DNA from 4 places in the Pseudarthrobacter sp. NPDC058119 genome. Region 4 is predicted to be linked to each of the others. Evidence: riboswitches for the same ligand, from Rfam matches in the RefSeq annotation. Region 4 holds a riboswitch; each other region holds the start of a gene.
The links. A riboswitch is a leader RNA that binds a small molecule or an ion and turns the genes downstream of it on or off. The one in region 4 is predicted to bind S-adenosylmethionine.
Positions count from the first base shown of each region.

Region 1: linked by a shared signal. The riboswitch ahead of ACFVTD_RS09455 (DUF1737 domain-containing protein) and the one ahead of ACFVTD_RS07010 (bifunctional o-acetylhomoserine/o-acetylserine sulfhydrylase) in region 4 are both predicted to bind S-adenosylmethionine.
Region 2: linked by a shared signal. The riboswitch ahead of ACFVTD_RS00935 (aminotransferase class V-fold PLP-dependent enzyme) and the one ahead of ACFVTD_RS07010 (bifunctional o-acetylhomoserine/o-acetylserine sulfhydrylase) in region 4 are both predicted to bind S-adenosylmethionine.
Region 3: linked by a shared signal. The riboswitch ahead of ACFVTD_RS12335 (cobalamin-independent methionine synthase II family protein) and the one ahead of ACFVTD_RS07010 (bifunctional o-acetylhomoserine/o-acetylserine sulfhydrylase) in region 4 are both predicted to bind S-adenosylmethionine.

Region 1 covers NZ_JBHVTN010000003.1:331,045-335,234, reverse strand. The annotation lists gene ACFVTD_RS09465 (O-succinylhomoserine sulfhydrylase) at 1-1,005, opposite strand, end outside; gene ACFVTD_RS09460 (rhodanese-like domain-containing protein) at 1,006-1,416, opposite strand; gene ACFVTD_RS09455 (DUF1737 domain-containing protein) at 1,413-1,688, opposite strand; SAM riboswitch class IV at 1,702-1,817, opposite strand; gene opgC (OpgC domain-containing protein) at 1,983-4,190, shown strand, end outside.
Region 2 covers NZ_JBHVTN010000001.1:199,350-203,539, forward strand. The annotation lists gene aroA (3-phosphoshikimate 1-carboxyvinyltransferase) at 1-368, shown strand, start outside; gene ACFVTD_RS00925 (ribosome small subunit-dependent GTPase A) at 352-1,467, shown strand; gene hisN (histidinol-phosphatase) at 1,512-2,324, shown strand; SAM riboswitch class IV at 2,477-2,590, shown strand; gene ACFVTD_RS00935 (aminotransferase class V-fold PLP-dependent enzyme) at 2,627-4,042, shown strand; gene ACFVTD_RS00940 (class I SAM-dependent methyltransferase) at 4,128-4,190, shown strand, end outside.
Region 3 covers NZ_JBHVTN010000005.1:117,121-121,310, forward strand. The annotation lists gene ACFVTD_RS12330 (uracil-DNA glycosylase) at 1-527, opposite strand, end outside; gene ACFVTD_RS12335 (cobalamin-independent methionine synthase II family protein) at 749-1,957, opposite strand; SAM riboswitch class I at 1,971-2,075, opposite strand; gene ACFVTD_RS12340 (M14 family zinc carboxypeptidase) at 2,307-3,371, shown strand; gene ACFVTD_RS12345 (adenylosuccinate synthase) at 3,608-4,190, shown strand, end outside.
Region 4 covers NZ_JBHVTN010000002.1:453,780-457,969, forward strand. The annotation lists gene ACFVTD_RS07000 (HNH endonuclease) at 1-1,615, opposite strand, end outside; gene ACFVTD_RS07005 (VOC family protein) at 1,819-2,457, opposite strand; SAM riboswitch class IV at 2,609-2,723, shown strand; gene ACFVTD_RS07010 (bifunctional o-acetylhomoserine/o-acetylserine sulfhydrylase) at 2,768-4,084, shown strand.

The DNA of each region.
Region 1 (4,190 bases), on a different contig from region 4:
GTCCAGGAGGGCGAAGGCTGCTTCCTTGCCCGAACGGCCGCCGGTCGGGGCCAGTTCGAACGTCAGGACCGTTCCGCCGGCACTCATCTGCTTCGCGGCCAGCCCGTACTGCGGGTGCGACTTCAGGAGCGGATACTTCACCCAGCCCACCGCCGGCTGTTCCTCCAGCCATTCGGCCAGCCGCAGCGCGGTGGCGGACGAGTGGTTGACGCGCAGGCCCATGGTTTCCAGGCCCTTGGTCAGGACCCAGGCGTTGAATGCGGACAGTGCAGGGCCCGTATGGCGCATCAGCTGCTTGACGGGTCCGTCGATGAACTCCTTGGTGCCGAGGATGGCGCCGCCCATCACCCGGCCCTGCCCGTCGATGTGCTTGGTACCCGAGTAGACGATCACGTCGGCGCCGAGGTCCCCGCAGCGTTGCAGCAGGGGAGTGGCAAAGACGTTGTCAGCCACCACGGTGGCACCGGCCGCATGCGCCAGCTCACTGACGGCGGCGATGTCGACGATTTCCTGCATCGGGTTGGACGGGGACTCGAAGAAGACGGCGGTGGTGGGCTTGGACAGGGCTTCGCGCCACTGGTCAAGGTCCGGACCGTCCACGAAGACCGTTTCCACGCCCCACCGTGGCAGGATCTCGTTCAGGATCACAAAGCAAGAACCGAACAGCGAACGGGCAGCCACCACGCGGTCGCCCGCAGCCAGCAGGGCGCCCAGCGCGGTGAACACGGCAGACATGCCCGACGCCGTCGCGAAGCAGGCTTCGGTGCCTTCCAGCAGTCGAAGCCGTTCCTGGAAGGTGGCCACGGACGGGTTGCCGTAGCGGGAGTAGACAAAGCGCTCGTCCTCGCCGGTGAAGGCGCGTTCGGCTGCCGCAGCGGATTCGTAGACGAACCCGGAGTTCAGGAAGATGGCCTCGGACGTTTCCTGGAAGTTGGAGCGGTCCAGGCCTCCGCGGACTGCCTGCGTATCGGGGTTCCAGCCGGGGGCGTCTGGGTTGAAGGTCACTTAGTTCTTTCCGAGGTTGGTGGGGAAGCCGCGGTTCTTCCAGCCGTTGACGGTGCGTTCGCCGTAGCGGTCCGGCTCGCCTTCGAAGCCCTCCAGCACGCTGTACGCGGTGAAGCCGGCCTGGGTGGCGGCAGTCGCGGCCGCGATGGACCGCTGCCCGGAGCGGCACAGGAAGAGCAGTTCCGCCTGGGAATCCTCCGGCGCCTGCGCCTGGAGGTCCTTGACGAAGTCGGGATTGGGGATGCCGCCGGGGAAGGTCCACTGGATGAACAGGGGATCGTTGTCAGTGGCCTTGGTGTCCGGGATGCCGATGTGGGCCCATTCGCCCTCGGTGCGGACGTCAACCAGGATGGCGCCCTGCTCCAGCTTGGCCCATGCTTCCTGCGGCGTCAGGTCTCCTGCGTAGCTCATGCGTGGCCCTCGCCGTCGAAATCGCCCTCCAGGCCGGCGTCGAGCTGGTCCACTGCGGTGGCGACGGCGGCATCGGCCGTGGCGATCGCGGACGGCAGGACGATTGCCTGCGCCACGATGACGCTGGTGCCGTTGAAAGTAGCTGCCGGGCTGCCGTGCAGTACGTAGCCGTCGGCGAGTGCGGCGGAGATCCGCTCGCAGAATTCACGAGTGTCCGCGCCGGTAATCAGGCGGTAGGACAGTTTTTCGTCAGGGGCGGGCGCGTCGGACACGACGGATCTCCTTCTTTCACGCTTGCAGCTCGAATCGGTCGATATGCCGAGTATTCACCTGAGGCACCCCGCCGCGAAAGGGAGGGTTGCCGACCGGCAAGTCAGGGCTTGGCGCCGGTACTCATTACTCCCCAAAAACGTAACACTTGCCGCGCCAAGCCGCATTGCCGCCGTCGTCATGTTCCGTCATTGAGCTGCCCGCCACGCGGGGCAGGGGCGGCTGTGGACCGATAAAGTTCTACCGGGGGCGCCGCCCCGTATCCAGAGCAATGAGTACCGGGGGTCCTTGTCAGCATGCGGGCACACGTATCGCACCACCATGCCGCCAGCCGGTGGAACCGTCCGCGTTCCGCCGCGTCCTTCCTGGCCGCCGTTTTGATCGCCTTGCTGGCAGTGGTGGCCCCGGCGGCCCCGGCACAGGCGGCTGCACCCACTCCGGACAAGGGCAAACCCTGGCTGGGGGCGGTCCTGGAGTGGGGGGAGGATACCGCCGCGGGCTTCAGTGACCGGCTGGGTGCAAGCCCTGCGCTCTTCGGCCACGACATCACCATTCCGTACCGGGAATCAGAGCGGAACGACATCGAGGGCTTCCTGCAGCAGACGGCAGCCAAGGGTGCCCACGCCATGCTCACGGTCAAGCCGTCGGTGCCGCTGGATCAGCTCGGCACCGCGGAGGCGGAAGCGTTTACAGCGCTGGTGCGAGGCCTGACGTCGGGATTCAAGGGCCAACTGCTCGTCCGGTTCGCCCCCGACATGAATGCCAGCTGGGTGGCCTGGGGCCAGCAGCCGGCCGTGTACCGGCAGGCGTTCCAGGCGGTGTCGGCAGCGTTCAAGAAGGGCGACGGCGGCCGGGCCACCATGGTGTGGGCGCCGTACCTGGGGAAGGACTATCCCTTCGAACGCAACCGGAATGCGCCGCAGCCCGGAAGCGAGGGGTTTTCCCTGCTGGACACGAATGGCGACGGTACCTGGAACGGAAGCGACAGCGCCTATGCCCCGTACTACCCGGGTGACGATGCCGTGGACTGGGTGGGGCTGGCGGCCTACCACGACGACACTGCCGGCGCGGCCGCCGTCAACTCCCTCCCGCACTCCGGTGAACTCGAAGACATGCTGACGGCCTCAGGCAGCGAAAACTTCTACGGCACCTACGCCGAAGGCCGCAAGAAGCCCTTCCTGCTCCAGACCTCGGCGTTCTACAGCCCGGCGTCCGGCGGGGCGCCCGAGGCCGGGATCAAAACCGGGTGGTGGGACCAGGTGGTGGCCACCGCCACGTCGCCCGCGTTCGCCGGAACAGCCGCCGTGGTGTGGGACGAACGCACCAGCACCCGGGACACCGGCGTTGCGAGCATCAGCTGGCTGCTTACCGGCAACCCGGACATCGCCAAGGCCGCCCTGGACCGGTTGAAGGCCTCGCCTATGGTCGCCGGACCTGTCACCGAGGTGGCGGCCTCAGGCACCTATGAGCGCAGCAATACGCTCTCCGGTGCCGCCGCCTGGACTGTGGCTGCTGCCATGGTCATCCTCCTGGTGGCCCTGTGGCAGGTGCCGCGCCGGATCAACGCCGCCACGTCCTGGAGTTACCAGGACCCTTCCGCCAGGGATTCGCGGGTGGACCTGCTGCGGGGAATGGCCATTGTCTTCGTGGTGGTCAACCACCTGGGCATGGCCTCGCTGTTCCAGCTGCTCACCCAGGAGGCGGTGGGCTTCGTGTCAGGCGCCGAGTTGTTTGTCCTGTTCTCCGGCCTGGTGGTGGGCATGGTGTACGGGCCCAAGGCCAAGGAGGATTTCGGCAGGGTGGTGGACCTGACATCCCGCCGGGCCGGGAAGCTTTATGTCACTGCCCTGGCCGTGCTGATCGGCGTCTTCCTGTTGTCGCTGCTGCCTTTCTTCCACACCGAGGCCCTGACCACGTTCGTGGACCAGGGAACCGGCGGCGCCGGACACAGCGGCGCCGGCCGGACCTACGACCTCTATGCGGGCATGTCATCGCTGTTCCAGTTCCCCGTGCCGCCCCAGGTACTCCCGGCCATCCTGCTGCTGCAGTTCGGGCCCTGGCAGTTCAACGTCATGGGCCTGTACGTGGTGCTCCTGCTGGTCAGTCCCCTGATCCTTGCGGCACTAAACCGCGGCAAGGCCATCTGGGTGTTGCTGGCGTCCTTCGCCGTGTATGCGGTAGGCGCGGTGACCAGGTTCAGGCTGCTGCCGTCCCAGTTCGAGGACTCATTCCCGCTGCTGGTATGGCAGGTGCTCTTCGTACTGGGCCTGGTTGTCGGCTACCACCGCCGCGGTATCGTGGCCTGGCTGGCGGCGCACACCTGGGTGGTGGCAGCCTGCACCGCCGCGGCATTCGTCCTGGCCTTCCTGTCCTGGGGCAACCCGTACTTGGCCAACAACTACGACGTCCGCCTGGCGCTCATGCCGGACGCCGCCTACCGGACCATGTATGACGCGCTGTTTGGCCGGACCTACCTGGCGCCCGGCCGCCTGCTCAACGTCCTG
Region 2 (4,190 bases), on a different contig from region 4:
TCTGTGCCCTGGCCACGGGACCTTCCCGGCTCAGCGGAATCGCCCACCTTCGCGGGCACGAAACGGACCGGCTCGCGGCCCTGGTCGCGGAGATCAACCGGCTCGGCGGCGACGCCGAGGAAACCAGTGACGGCCTGGTCATCCGGCCCTCCCCGTTGCACGCCGGCGTCGTCCACAGCTATGCAGACCACCGCATGGCCACCGCCGGGGCAATCCTGGGCCTCTCGGTAAGCGGCGTCCAGGTGGAGGACATCGCCACTACGGCCAAGACCTTGCCGGACTTCCCGCAACTGTGGGCGGGCATGCTGGCCCAGTCTGCTCCCGGGGCATCGGGGCCGGAAGGGCGTGCCAGTGGCGCGGAGCACTGACTCCTGGGATGAATCCGACGTCCGGATCCGCCCCAGCAAGAAAGGTTCCCGCCCGCGCACCAAAGACCGGCCCAGCCATGACGACGCCGTTACCGGGCGGATCATTACCGTTGACCGGGGCCGGTACACGGCAGTCGTGGGCGAGGACTCGGATAACGAGCGCATCGTCATCGCCGCGCGGGCCCGCGAACTCCGCCGGTCACCGGTGGTTGCAGGCGACTTCGTCTCGCTCGTGGGCGACGTGTCAGGCGCGCCGGACACGCTGGCCCGCCTGGTGAAGATCCAGGACCGCCACACCCTCCTGCGCCGCAGCGCCGACGACACTGACCCCGTGGAACGGGCTGTGGTGGCCAACGCAGACCAACTGGTCATCGTCGTGGCGGCCGCCAACCCGGAGCCCCGCACCGGGTTCATCGACCGTGCCCTCGTGGCAGCCTACGATGCCGGAATCGAACCGATCCTGCTGGTCACCAAGGCCGACGTCAAGGACCCGGCTGGGCTGCTGTCCAATTACACGCACTTGGAATTCCCGGTGATCATCAGCCGCACAGCGGACGCGCAGGCGTCCGGAATCGATGCGCGGTCCGATGACGGCCTCTCTGCCCGGCTGGACAGTGCGGCGGTGGCCGACCTCCGCGCCCACCTCGACGGCAAGGTCACCGTGATGCTCGGACACTCAGGGGTAGGAAAGTCCACCATGGTGAACGCACTGACCGGGGCCGAGCGGGCCACGGGCGGAGTCAATGCGGTCACGGGCCGTGGCCGCCACACGTCATCGTCGGCCCTGGCGCTGCGCCTGGCGGACGCGCCGGCCGGCAGCTGGATCATTGATACCCCCGGCATCCGTTCCTTCGGCCTGGCACATGTGGACCCCGACCGGATCCTGCGCTCCTTCCCGGACCTCTCCCCCGGCATCGAAAACTGTGAACGCGGGTGCAAGCACACTGCGACTGCGGTGGACTGTGGCCTCGACGACTGGGTGGCAGGCGGACACGCGGGTCCCACCGGCCCGGCGCGCCTGGCATCGCTCCGGCGGCTGCTTGGGGCGGATCCGCGCATGGAAGCGCAGGAAACCAAGGAGCTCGGCAGCGTCAACTGACGCGTTCTCCCGGCAGATGCGTCCGCAGACGGTAGTTTGTAACCATGATCCAACCCGCTTCGAGCTACAACGATGACCTGCGCCTGGCCCATGTCCTGGCCGACTCCGTGGATGACCAGACCATGAGCCGCTTCAAGGCCCTGGACCTCCATGTTGAGACCAAGCCGGACCTGACGCCCGTCACCGATGCCGACAAGGCGGCAGAGGAAGCCATCCGGGGCCAGCTCTCCCGTTCCCGGCCCCGCGATGCCGTCCTCGGCGAGGAATTCGGCAGCACCGGGCACGGTTCGCGGCGCTGGATCATCGATCCGATTGACGGGACCAAGAACTTTGTCCGCGGCGTGCCGGTCTGGGCCACGCTGATCGCCCTGGTAGATGAAGGCGAACCCGTGGTGGGTGTGGTCAGCGCCCCGGCCCTCGGCAAGCGCTGGTGGGCGGCCAAGGGCATGGGCGCGTACATGGGCAGGTCCCTGGCAGCCGCGACCCGGCTCCGCGTCTCCAACGTATCGACCCTCTCCGACGCTTCCCTCTCCTACTCCAGCCTCAGCGGCTGGAAGGAACGCGGCAACCTCGACGAGTTCCTCGGGTTGACCGAGGACGTCTGGCGGACCCGGGCCTATGGCGATTTTTGGTCCTACTGCATGGTGGCAGAGGGCTCCGTGGACATCGCCTGCGAACCGGAGCTCAACCTCTACGACATGGCTGCGCTGGTGCCGATCGTGGTTGAGGCGGGCGGCCGGTTCACCTCCCTGGAGGGCGAGGACGGACCGTTCGGCGGGAACGCGCTTGCCACCAACTCGATCCTGCACTCCGAGGTGCTGCACCGCCTCAACCCGTACCTGGACGATCTGCTGTAACTGCCACGGTTTGCCCACATAAACGAATATTGCGACGCCGGACACCTCCAGACGGGGGTGTCCGGCGTCATTTATTCGATGTTGCGTAATAAAGCCCTTAACAATTGCCGCGGCTTCCAGCCTGACCGCCCCATGTCCTACGCTTTTAGGCAGGTCACGAGTGCCAGCGCAAAACCCCGGTTTGCTGGCCGGCAACCCTCCATTCGCGGCGGGGTGCCCCGGGTGACGACCAGGCCGGTCCGGAGTGGATGCGGCAAGCGCGGATTCCGTATGCCGGAGTCCTGTATTCAAGTGAGGTCTTCGTGACAACTGCCACCGTCTCCCCCCAGCCCATTGCCGAAGCCGGTGTTGCCGGCGAGCGCCGTGCCGCCGCCGGCCGGCCCCTTGCCGCCGTGACCGGCGCGGAAATCCAGGCCCCACTGATCTCCGGCGGCCACATCCGGTACGCGAACCTCGACTATGGAGCATCCGCTCCGGCGCTCTCCGTTGTCTCCGCCTACCTGAACGAGATCCTTCCGTACTACGCCAGCGTCCACCGCGGGGCCGGCTACGCGTCCCAGATCAGTACCTCGGTTTACGAAAATGCACGCAGCATCGTCCGGGACTTCGTGGGCGGCCGGCCGGACGATTCGGTCATCTTCACCCGCAACACCACTGATTCGCTGAACCTCCTGGCGGGCTGCCTGCCGCGGACGGACGGCCGCCCCGACGGGGACGTCCTCTATCTGGACATCGAGCACCACGCCAACCTCCTGCCGTGGCAGGGCGTCCCGCACCGCAGCATCGTTGCCGCGGACACCATCACCGGCACCCTTGACGCCGTCCGCGCCGAACTCGGACAGGGCGGCGTCAGCCTGCTGGCAGTCACCGGCGCCTCCAACGTCACGGGCGAAATCCTTCCCATCCAGGCCCTGGCAGCGCTGGCCCACCAGCACGGCGCCCGGATCGTGGTGGACGCGGCCCAGCTGGCGCCGCACCGCCGGGTGGACATCTCCGCAGACAACGTCGACTACCTCGCCTTTTCCGGCCACAAGCTGTACGCGCCCTTCGGCGCGGGCGTCCTGGTGGGACGCCCGGACTGGCTGGACACCGGCGTGCCGCACCTGGCCGGCGGCGGGGCGGTCAAGGAAGCAAAGCTCGACGGCGTCAGCTGGGCCACCGGCCCGGCACGCCACGAGGGGGGCTCGCCGAACGTCCTCGGCGCCGCCACCCTGGCCCGCGCCACCCAGGTCATCGCCGAACTCGACCAGGACCGGTGGCACGCGCACGAATCCGCGATCCGTTCCTTCCTGGTGGAGGGACTGCAGGGCATCGACGGCGTCACCGTCCACCAAATCTTCAAGGACACCAACCCGGAAACCGACACCATCGGCGTGGTCAACTTTTCGGTCGAGGGCTACGACGCAGGCCTGGTGGCCGCCTACCTGTCCGCAGAGCACGGGGTGGGCCTGCGCGACGGACGCTTCTGCGCCCACCCCCTGCTGAAGCGCCTGGGCCTGCCGTCCGGCTCCCTCCGGGCAAGTTTCGGCGTGGGCTCGCGGCTGGAGGACGCCGAGCGCCTCCTTGCCGGTATCCAGGCTTTGCGAAGCACGGGACTCGGCTGGGACTACGTGGTGGACGCGGGCCGCTGGGTGCCCGCCAACGACTTCCGCACCTACCCGCACTGGGCGCCCAATACCCCCGGGACTGCCGGTGCGGCCCCCTGCCTCGACGACTAAGCGGCGTAACGGCGGCTGCCGGCCGGCGCCGGCCATGCGGTAAATTCGAAGGACATCCGCAGGCAGCACCAGAAGGAGGCCACGCGTGGTTCGGGGTGGCCCCAGGCTTGATCACGGCCGGCGCACGGAGCTCGGGCAGAGCTTCCAG
Region 3 (4,190 bases), on a different contig from region 4:
CCGCTGAGCGAGCGGACCTTGTAGGTCTTCAGGCCGCGGCGCCAGAGCAGCGGAACTTCGGTCTTCAGGAGTGCGTTGGCCAGCCGGTTGGCTTCGGTTCCGTGCGCCACGATTACTGAGGCACGGGGCACCAGGGCCAGGAACTTCAGCAGTGGCTTCAGGCCTGCCTGGATCTGGTCGGGGGTGAACTTGCCGTTGGCTTCGCCGGCGATGTGCCAGGGGTGGACGTTCCACGGCATGACGAATTCGGGGCGCAGGCCCAACTTCCACTGGATGCCGAGCATGCGGGTGGCCGCGTCCTGGTCCCCGGCCGTGATGAATCCGGACGGATCCGCCTCGCCGATGTTGGAGAACAGGCTGATGATGCGGCATTCCTCAACGTCGTGCATCGGGTCCACATAGGGCACCACGGTTCCGGGCTTGGCCTCCTGCAGGGAATCACACAATTCGTTGACGGCTGCAACGCTGGGTTCGTAGCGGCGGCTCATGAGCTGTTCGTGGAATGTTTCTGGGGCCAGGGCTGTCATGAAGTGCTGGTTCTCCTGCGGGGATTGGCGTTGCTGCCGCCACGGAAAAGGGCACGCGGGGGCGCGACACATCAGCGGCGGTTGATTGGGGTGGGCCGACTCCGGGCCGGCCTTGTCCAGTTTACCAAGCCCCCGGGAACGGAAATGCCGGTCCCGCGGATCCGCCACGGCGGAACGCGGAACCGGCACGTCCGGGGGCGGCTATGCCGCCAGGCGTCGAACTACCACAGGCGGCTGGTGGCGCGGCGCGCGCCCTCGCCGAGGGCCTCCAGCTTGGCGAAGGCGATTTGTGGGTGCACCCTGCCGCCCAGGCCGCAGTCGGTGGAGGCGATGACGTTCTCGCGGCCGACGACGTCGGCAAAGCGGACAATGCGGTCGGCCACCAGGTCGGGGTGTTCCACCACGTTGGTGGCATGCGACACGACGCCCGGGATGATGACCTTTCCCTCGGGGAGCTTGGTGTCCTCCCACACGCGCCATTCGTGTTCGTGGCGGACGTTGGCTGCCTCGAAGGAGTACGCACCGGCGTTGACCTGCAGCACGGAGCCGATGATGTCGGCGAACGGGATGTCCGTGGTGTGCGGGCCATGCCAGGAACCCCAGCAGACATGCAGCCGGATCTGGTCCTGGGGCAGGTCGCGGAGGGCCCAGTTGGTGGCTTCGACGCGCAGCTGGATGAACTTCAGGTAGTCCTCCAGGCTGGGCTCGGGGTTGATCTGGTCCCAGCTCTCGGCCAAGGACGGATCGTCGAGCTGCACGGTGAGGCCTGCGTCGACGATCGCCTTGTATTCCTCCCGCATGGCATCGGCGCAGGCGTAGACGAGTTCCTCATCGGATTTGTAGTACTCGTTGGCCACGCGCGCGCAGGAGCCGGGGGAGAGGGATGCTACGAAGCCGTCCGACAGCCCGGCGGCGGCGAGGCCGGTCTTCAGGTTCTTGATGTCCGATGCGACCAGGTCCTGGCCCGTGTAGGTCAGCGGTCCGGCGATCTTGGGCTGGGTCACGCTCTTGCGGTGGGACAGGATGCCCGAGGAGGGATCGTTGTAGGCCTCGTTGAACGCCTGCCGGTCGCGCCGGTCGGGGAAGGAGGTCAGGACAATGTTGCCGGGGGAGGAGCGGTGCACCTGGGCGTCGGCCCACCGGTCAACGTTGGTCGGCTCCAGGCCGCCCAGCCGTGCGAAGGAGTAGTTCCACCAGGCTCCGTAGTCCACGGAGTTGGCCATCGTGTGCCCGTATTCGCCGTCGTTGGGAATGTCGATGCCGAGGTCCTTCTGGCGCTGGACCACGTCCACCACGGACGTTTCAAGGAGGTCCAGGAATTCCGGGGTGATGCCGTCGGTTTCCTTGGCGGCGTTGGCGGCGATGAGTTCCGGGGTGCGGGGCAACGATCCGGCGTGGGTGGTGCGGATGTGGTCGGTATTCAGGGGCATGCTGGAATCTTCCTTTCCATCGGTCCTGGCAGTAGCACCTTCGGCCGGCAGGAATCCTGCTGGACCGTGGTTGCTGCGGCGTCATCGAGCCAGGTCTCTCGGCCGCTCCGGATGGTTCACTCTCACATAAATCGAGCAACCCGCCTTGGGGCAAGTCTGCGCCGCTTTATGTCGTGCCCCGCTGTCCGGCCGGGCTCCCTGCCGTTACCCAGCCGGCGGCAGCATGCTTACAGCTTCCGTTCAGCTTATTGACAGGTTTCGTTAAGCTTGGTTGGCTGGGTGTCACATGCCGCCGCCGCGATGGAGCCGGCTGGCGGCACCCCGATGCACTCGAAAGAGGTAACGCACTGTGAAGAAATCCCTGGCAAATTTCGGGACCCTTGCCGCCTCCGGCGCCCTGGCACTGGCCGTCGTCGCAGGCCCCGCCCCGCTGGCACACGCCGTGGGCGAAGGTCCCAACTACGACGGCAAGGGCCAGATCACCACGTCCAAGCTCGCCACGTACGAACAGATGGTCTCGTTCCTGAAGGCCCAGGACGCCAAGCAACCGGCCATGGAGCTGGAGGTGATCGGCCAGACGGTTAAGGGCCGCGATATCCACCTGGTCAAGTACATTTCGGACCCCGCCAAGCCCACCATCCTGTACCTGACCCAGCAGCACGGCAACGAGCAGCTCACCACCGAGGGCGCCATGGAGTTCATCAAGCACCTGGGGACCGGTAAATCCGCGGACATCCTCAAAGGCGTGAACATCCTGGTGGTGCCCATGCTCAATGCGGACGGGGCCATGGGGGACGTGAACTTCTCCCTGGATAACTACCTTGCCAAGGGGGACCGCAACCTCACCCGCTACAACGCCGAGGGCGTGGACCTGAACCGGGACCACGTGGCCAAGGTCCAGCCGGAGACCCAGGCGCTGCACAACAACGTCATGCGCAAGTACAGGATCGACTACATGATCGACCTGCACCACCAGGGCACCCGGGCCGAACGCGACGGCAAGCTGGTATCCGGTTCCATCCTGTACCCCACCACCCCCAACGCCGACCCCGCCGTCGTCGAAAAATCAAAGCAGCTCGGCGCCGTGGTCTTCAACAACGTTGACTCGACCGGCTGGGGGCACCTGGGCAAGTACCAGGGCGGCAGTGCCGAAACCATCAGCCGCAATGGCATCTCCGTGGAGTACGGCATCGCCACCCTGCTCTTCGAGATGCGCGGCATGTCGGACCACTACCTGGACGGCTACGCACTCGGGCAACGCAGCAACGGCTACCTGATCAAGCAGACCGTCACCACGCTGACCTCCACGGCCGCAGCCATCGCGGACGGGTCCATTGCCGACGCCGACACCTCCTTCTGGGACACGCTCGCCGAGCAGACGTCCCGGCCCGCCGGGGAGGCCGAGGACGAATAGACGGCACCGGCCGCCGCGGCCTTTTGGCAGAAAGGGCCGCGGCGGGCCACAACAGTGGACAAAGTGCCCTATCGGCTAAACTTGGGTGGTAAGAGCCCCGGAACTCTTGCTTCGCCGTGCCGCGCTGCGGCCCATGCGAAGGCCGGTCTGTTCGGGGCATTCTCATGAACGGCGCTGCATGGGCCTGCCACCTGGTGGCCGGGCCAGGGCAGTCCGAACGAATGGGGGAGGATCCCATGCCAGCAATTGTGATCGTAGGAGCCCAGTGGGGCGACGAAGGAAAAGGCAAGGCCACCGACCTGCTGGGCGGCCGTGTTGACTACGTCGTCAAGCCCAACGGCGGCAACAACGCCGGGCACACCGTCGTCGTAGGCGGTGAAAAGTACGAACTCAAGCTGCTTCCGGCAGGCATTCTCAGCCCCAACGCCGTTCCCATCATCGGCAACGGCTGCGTGGTGAACCTGGAGGCCCTCTTCCAGGAAATCGACGGACTCCAGGCACGCGGCGCCGACACCTCAAAACTGCGGGTATCCGCCAACGCCCACTTGGTGGCCCCGTACCACCAGGTGCTGGACAAGGTGACCGAACGCTTCCTGGGCAGCCGGGCCATTGGCACTACCGGCCGCGGCATCGGCCCTGCCTACATGGACAAGGTGGCCCGCCTGGGCATCCGCGTCCAGGACGTCTTCGACGAATCCATCCTCCGCCAAAAGGTGGAAGGCTCGCTGCGGCAGAAGAACGAACTCCTGGTCAAGGTCTACAACCGCCGCGGCGTTGTGGTGGACGAGATCGTGGAGTACTTCCTGTCGTTCGCCGAGC
Region 4 (4,190 bases):
GAAATTCATCCCAGAGGGGATCTGTGGGGCAAAGGTCGCCGGGGTCCGGTTCGTCCTCGCCTGGCGGTTCTTCGACGGGAGGATCAGGCCACAGTGGCATCGAGGCGAGAAGCTGCCGCCACAGCGCGTCCTCCGCTGGCGCGGAGGCTTCCAATTCAACCCCCGCCACAACGGCACCTCGAACAGCGTGCGCCGGCAGGATGCCGGGTGGCCAGTGGGTTGGTTCTGCGTCTTGTTGTTCTGGTTTGTAGTGCCTGCCGGTGGGTGAGGTCCAGCCGGGTGGTTCATTCTTGTTGGCCGGGCCGGGTGTCCATTGGCTGTGGTGTTTGAGTCGATGGTGTTTGGGGCAGAGCTGGGCGAGGTTGCTGACATCAGTGGTGCCGCCGTGTTCCCAGGCTTGGAGGTGGTCGGTGTCGTTGTCGGGGGTTTTGTTGGTGCAGCCGGGGAAGGTGCATTTGGTGTCGCGCATCCTGATCCAGTGTTTGATGGGGCCGGTGAGCCGGTAGTTTTTCCGGCCGATTTCCAGGGGTGTCCCGTCCCTTGGGTCGACCAGGACCCGGTAGAACGAGTCGGCGCCGCCGGCGACGAGTTTCCGTGCCATGGACGCCGGGATTGGTCCGAAACCATCCAGCATGGCTGGTTCGTCGGTGAGGCCGAGGAGGGCGAACACCGGCACGGTGACCAGGACATCGGCCCGCGGGGCAGGGACCTTCCCGATCCCTGTGACACCCTGGGTGCCCGGGGCGGTGCCGGTGGAACCCTCACCCGGCACCTGCCCGGCGCCGAGGAGCAGGGAGGCGGCGATGTCTGGGCGGAGTTGGGTGAGGGTGCGTTCTTCGTTGGGGCCTTGGAGGCCGCGGGCGGTGGCGGTGGTGCGGTTCCAGATCGCGCACGCGGTATCGCCGGGGAGGTAGAGGGAGAGCCAGGCCATGCCGTCCGTGTCGGGGGTGTATTCCATCCGACGGTCAGCGGCCCCTTTGGCGTGGCGTTTCTGGATTGATTCGGGGTGGTGGCGTTCCCGCCAGCTGCGGACCTTGGCCCGGAACCTGGACGGAACGAGGTCCCCCGGGGCGGCGCCCCGGGCGGGGTTTGGTGTGTCGGGGTCGAAGAAGTGCGCCACCAACGCGGCTGCACCACTCCCATCGAGGCCTTCGGTTTCGTCCGCGATGATGCGGGCGTGCTGCCAGGACATCGCCCCGGCGGCCAGGGCCCCGAAGGCCAGCGGGAGGGAACAGACCCGCCGTGACTGCTCCACCAACGCCCCCGCAGCCGCGGAGTTGATGGTCAGGACCCCGGCGATCTCCTCCACCACCGACATCCGCACATAAGTGCAGTCCGTAACGGAGGCATCCGGCGGCGTCATCGCCTCCTGGAACCCAACGGCCTCGGCAGCATCCCGTGCTTTCACCGCAGCCAGCTGTGCCTCCAGCCGGGCTGCAACCTCCAACCGTTCCAGCCGGATCTCATACCGCCGCTGCAACACATCAACACCGGAACCAACGGCGGTCAACGCAGCATCGTCCAGGTTCTGGTCCTCAAAAGTGAGCGCATCCAGGGCAGCAACAGAGGCACGAACACCCTCCAAAACCACCCCAACACCACCGCCGATTCCCATACCCACATCATCCAACGACCCACTGACATTCAAAGTGCTCGCGGCGCCGGCGCCTCATCACCGCGCGCAGGGGGAAGCCACTTAAATGGATTCGGCCGCCATTGGGTGGTGACGCCGTTGTCACCACCCAATGGCGGCCGAAGTTTGCCCGGGCGCAACCCGGGAACCTCCCCGAAGTGGTCCAGGGAGGAAAGGGGTGAGGGTCAGATGGTGACGGCTCCGTTGGCGGTCTCAAAGGTGACCGAGAGGATGCCCGGGGTACCGTGCGGGGCGACCCACTCCACGGCAACGTCCTCGAGCGGCTTCTCCACGGGCTCACCCAGCCACTCGGTGACGCGCGAGGCGGAACCGGCGATGGTCAGGCAGCTCATCTTGAGGTTGCTCTCGTAAGCGTGGGACGGGTGGAGGGAGGGGTCGCCCTCCCACTTGAGCATGTACGGCACCTGGGGATCGGCGATGAGGCCCAGGATCCCGATCTGCTTCCAGACCAGCTCGCGGCCGTCCGGGAACTTGCGATTGCCGTTCACGGCGGCGCGGCCCAGGCGTTCCTCGAAGGGGGCGAGGTCGTCCACTTCGACGCACCAGCCCATCCAGCCGCCACCGGCAGCGGAGCGGGCGCGGACAGCCTGCCCGAAGGGTGCCTTGTCCGACGCCGGGTGGTCCAGGACCTCGACAACTTCCAAGTACTTGTGGCCGGCCAGGGGGATGATCATATTCCGGGTTCCGAAGCGGGGGTGTACGCCACCCTTCACTGCCTCAACGCCGAGGGCAGTTGCAATTCGTTCGGTGGTGGCCGCGAGGCCGTCGTGTTCACAGGCGTAAGAGACGTGATCCATGCGCATGGCAACATCTTGGCACTTTGTGATGCGGCTCTCAGCTAAGGGTACCCTTACTGGATTTGCGCGCACTCAATGGCCATGGGGAGGCCGCCGAAAAGACCATGTTCGTCACAATCCTGTTCACGACAACAACGCTGTTCCTAGACTTGGCGCAGGTCATGAGTGCCAGCGCCAAGCCCCGGCTCGCTGGCCGGCAACCCTCCATCCGCGGTGGGGTGCCCCGGGTGAAGACCTGGCTGTCCGGCAAGAGCCGGCAGCAAGCGCGGCCCGCACTGCCGGTGAGCATGCCGGGCCCATGTCAAAGGAGATTTGGATGTCCAACGGTTGGTCCTTCGAAACCCGCCAGATCCACGCTGGCCAGGAAGTGGACAGTGCCGCGGGAGCCCGTGCCCTGCCCATCTACCAGACCACGTCCTTCGTGTTCCCAACAGCCGAGAGCGCGGCAAACCGCTTCGCACTGTCCGAACTCGCGCCCATCTACACCCGCATCGGCAACCCGACGCAGGACGCAGTGGAACAGCGGATCGCCAGCCTCGAAGGTGGTTTGGCAGCGCTGCTGCTGAGTTCCGGCCAGGCCGCTGAAACGTTCGCGGTCCTGAACATCGCGGAGGCCGGCGACCACATCGTGGCCAGCCCCAGCCTCTACGGCGGAACCTATAACCTGTTCGCCCACACCCTGAAAAAGTTCGGCATCTCCGTAACGTTCGTGGAGGACCCCGACAACTTGGACCAGTGGCGCAACGCAGTCCAGCCCAACACCAAGCTCTTCTTCGGTGAAGTGGTCTCCAACCCCCGCCAGGACGTCCTGGACATCGAGGGCATCTCCGAAGTCGCCCACCAGGCCGGCGTGCCCCTCATCGTGGACAACACCCTCTCCACCCCGTACCTCATCCGCCCGCTGGAGTGGGGCGCGGACATCGTGATCCATTCCGCCACCAAGTACCTGGGCGGCCACGGCACAGCCATCGCCGGCGTGATCGTCGATTCCGGCAAGTTCGATTTCAGCAAGGACCCGGAACGGTTCCCAGGCTTCAACACCCCGGATCCCACCTACAACGGGCTGGTCTACGCCCGCGATCTGGGAGCCGATGGAGCGCTGGGGGCCAACCTCTCCTACATCCTCAAGGCGCGGGTCCAGCTCCTGCGCGACCTGGGCTCGGCGGTCTCGCCCTTCAACGCCTTCCTGATTTCCCAGGGCCTGGAGACTTTGAGCCTGCGGGTGGAGCGCCACGTTGCCAACGCCACGGAAGTGGCGCGCTGGCTTGAGGCAAGGGACGACGTCGAATCGGTCGCCTATGCCGGGCTGCCGTCCAGCCCCTGGTACGAGCGTGGCCGCAAGTACGGGCCCAAGGGGACGGGCGCCGTCGTCGCCTTCAACCTGGCCGGCGGAGCGGAGGCGGGCAAACGCTTCGTCGACGCCCTGGAGCTGCACTCCCATGTGGCCAACATCGGCGACGTGCGCTCCCTGGTCATCCACCCGGCGTCGACCACCCACAGCCAGCTCTCCCCGGAGCAGCAGGCTGTGGCCGGGGTGCACCCGGGACTCGTCAGGCTTTCCGTGGGGCTGGAACACATCGACGACATCCTCGCCGACCTGGAAGCAGGCTTCAGGGCTGCGAAGAGCGCCTAGACGGGCAAAGTACGACGCCGGGCCTCCACTCGGGCGGTAAGGCGGGGCGGGCAGCAAGCCGGGAAGTCACAACCAGTCACACTCTTGGCCTGGACCGGGGAGTATT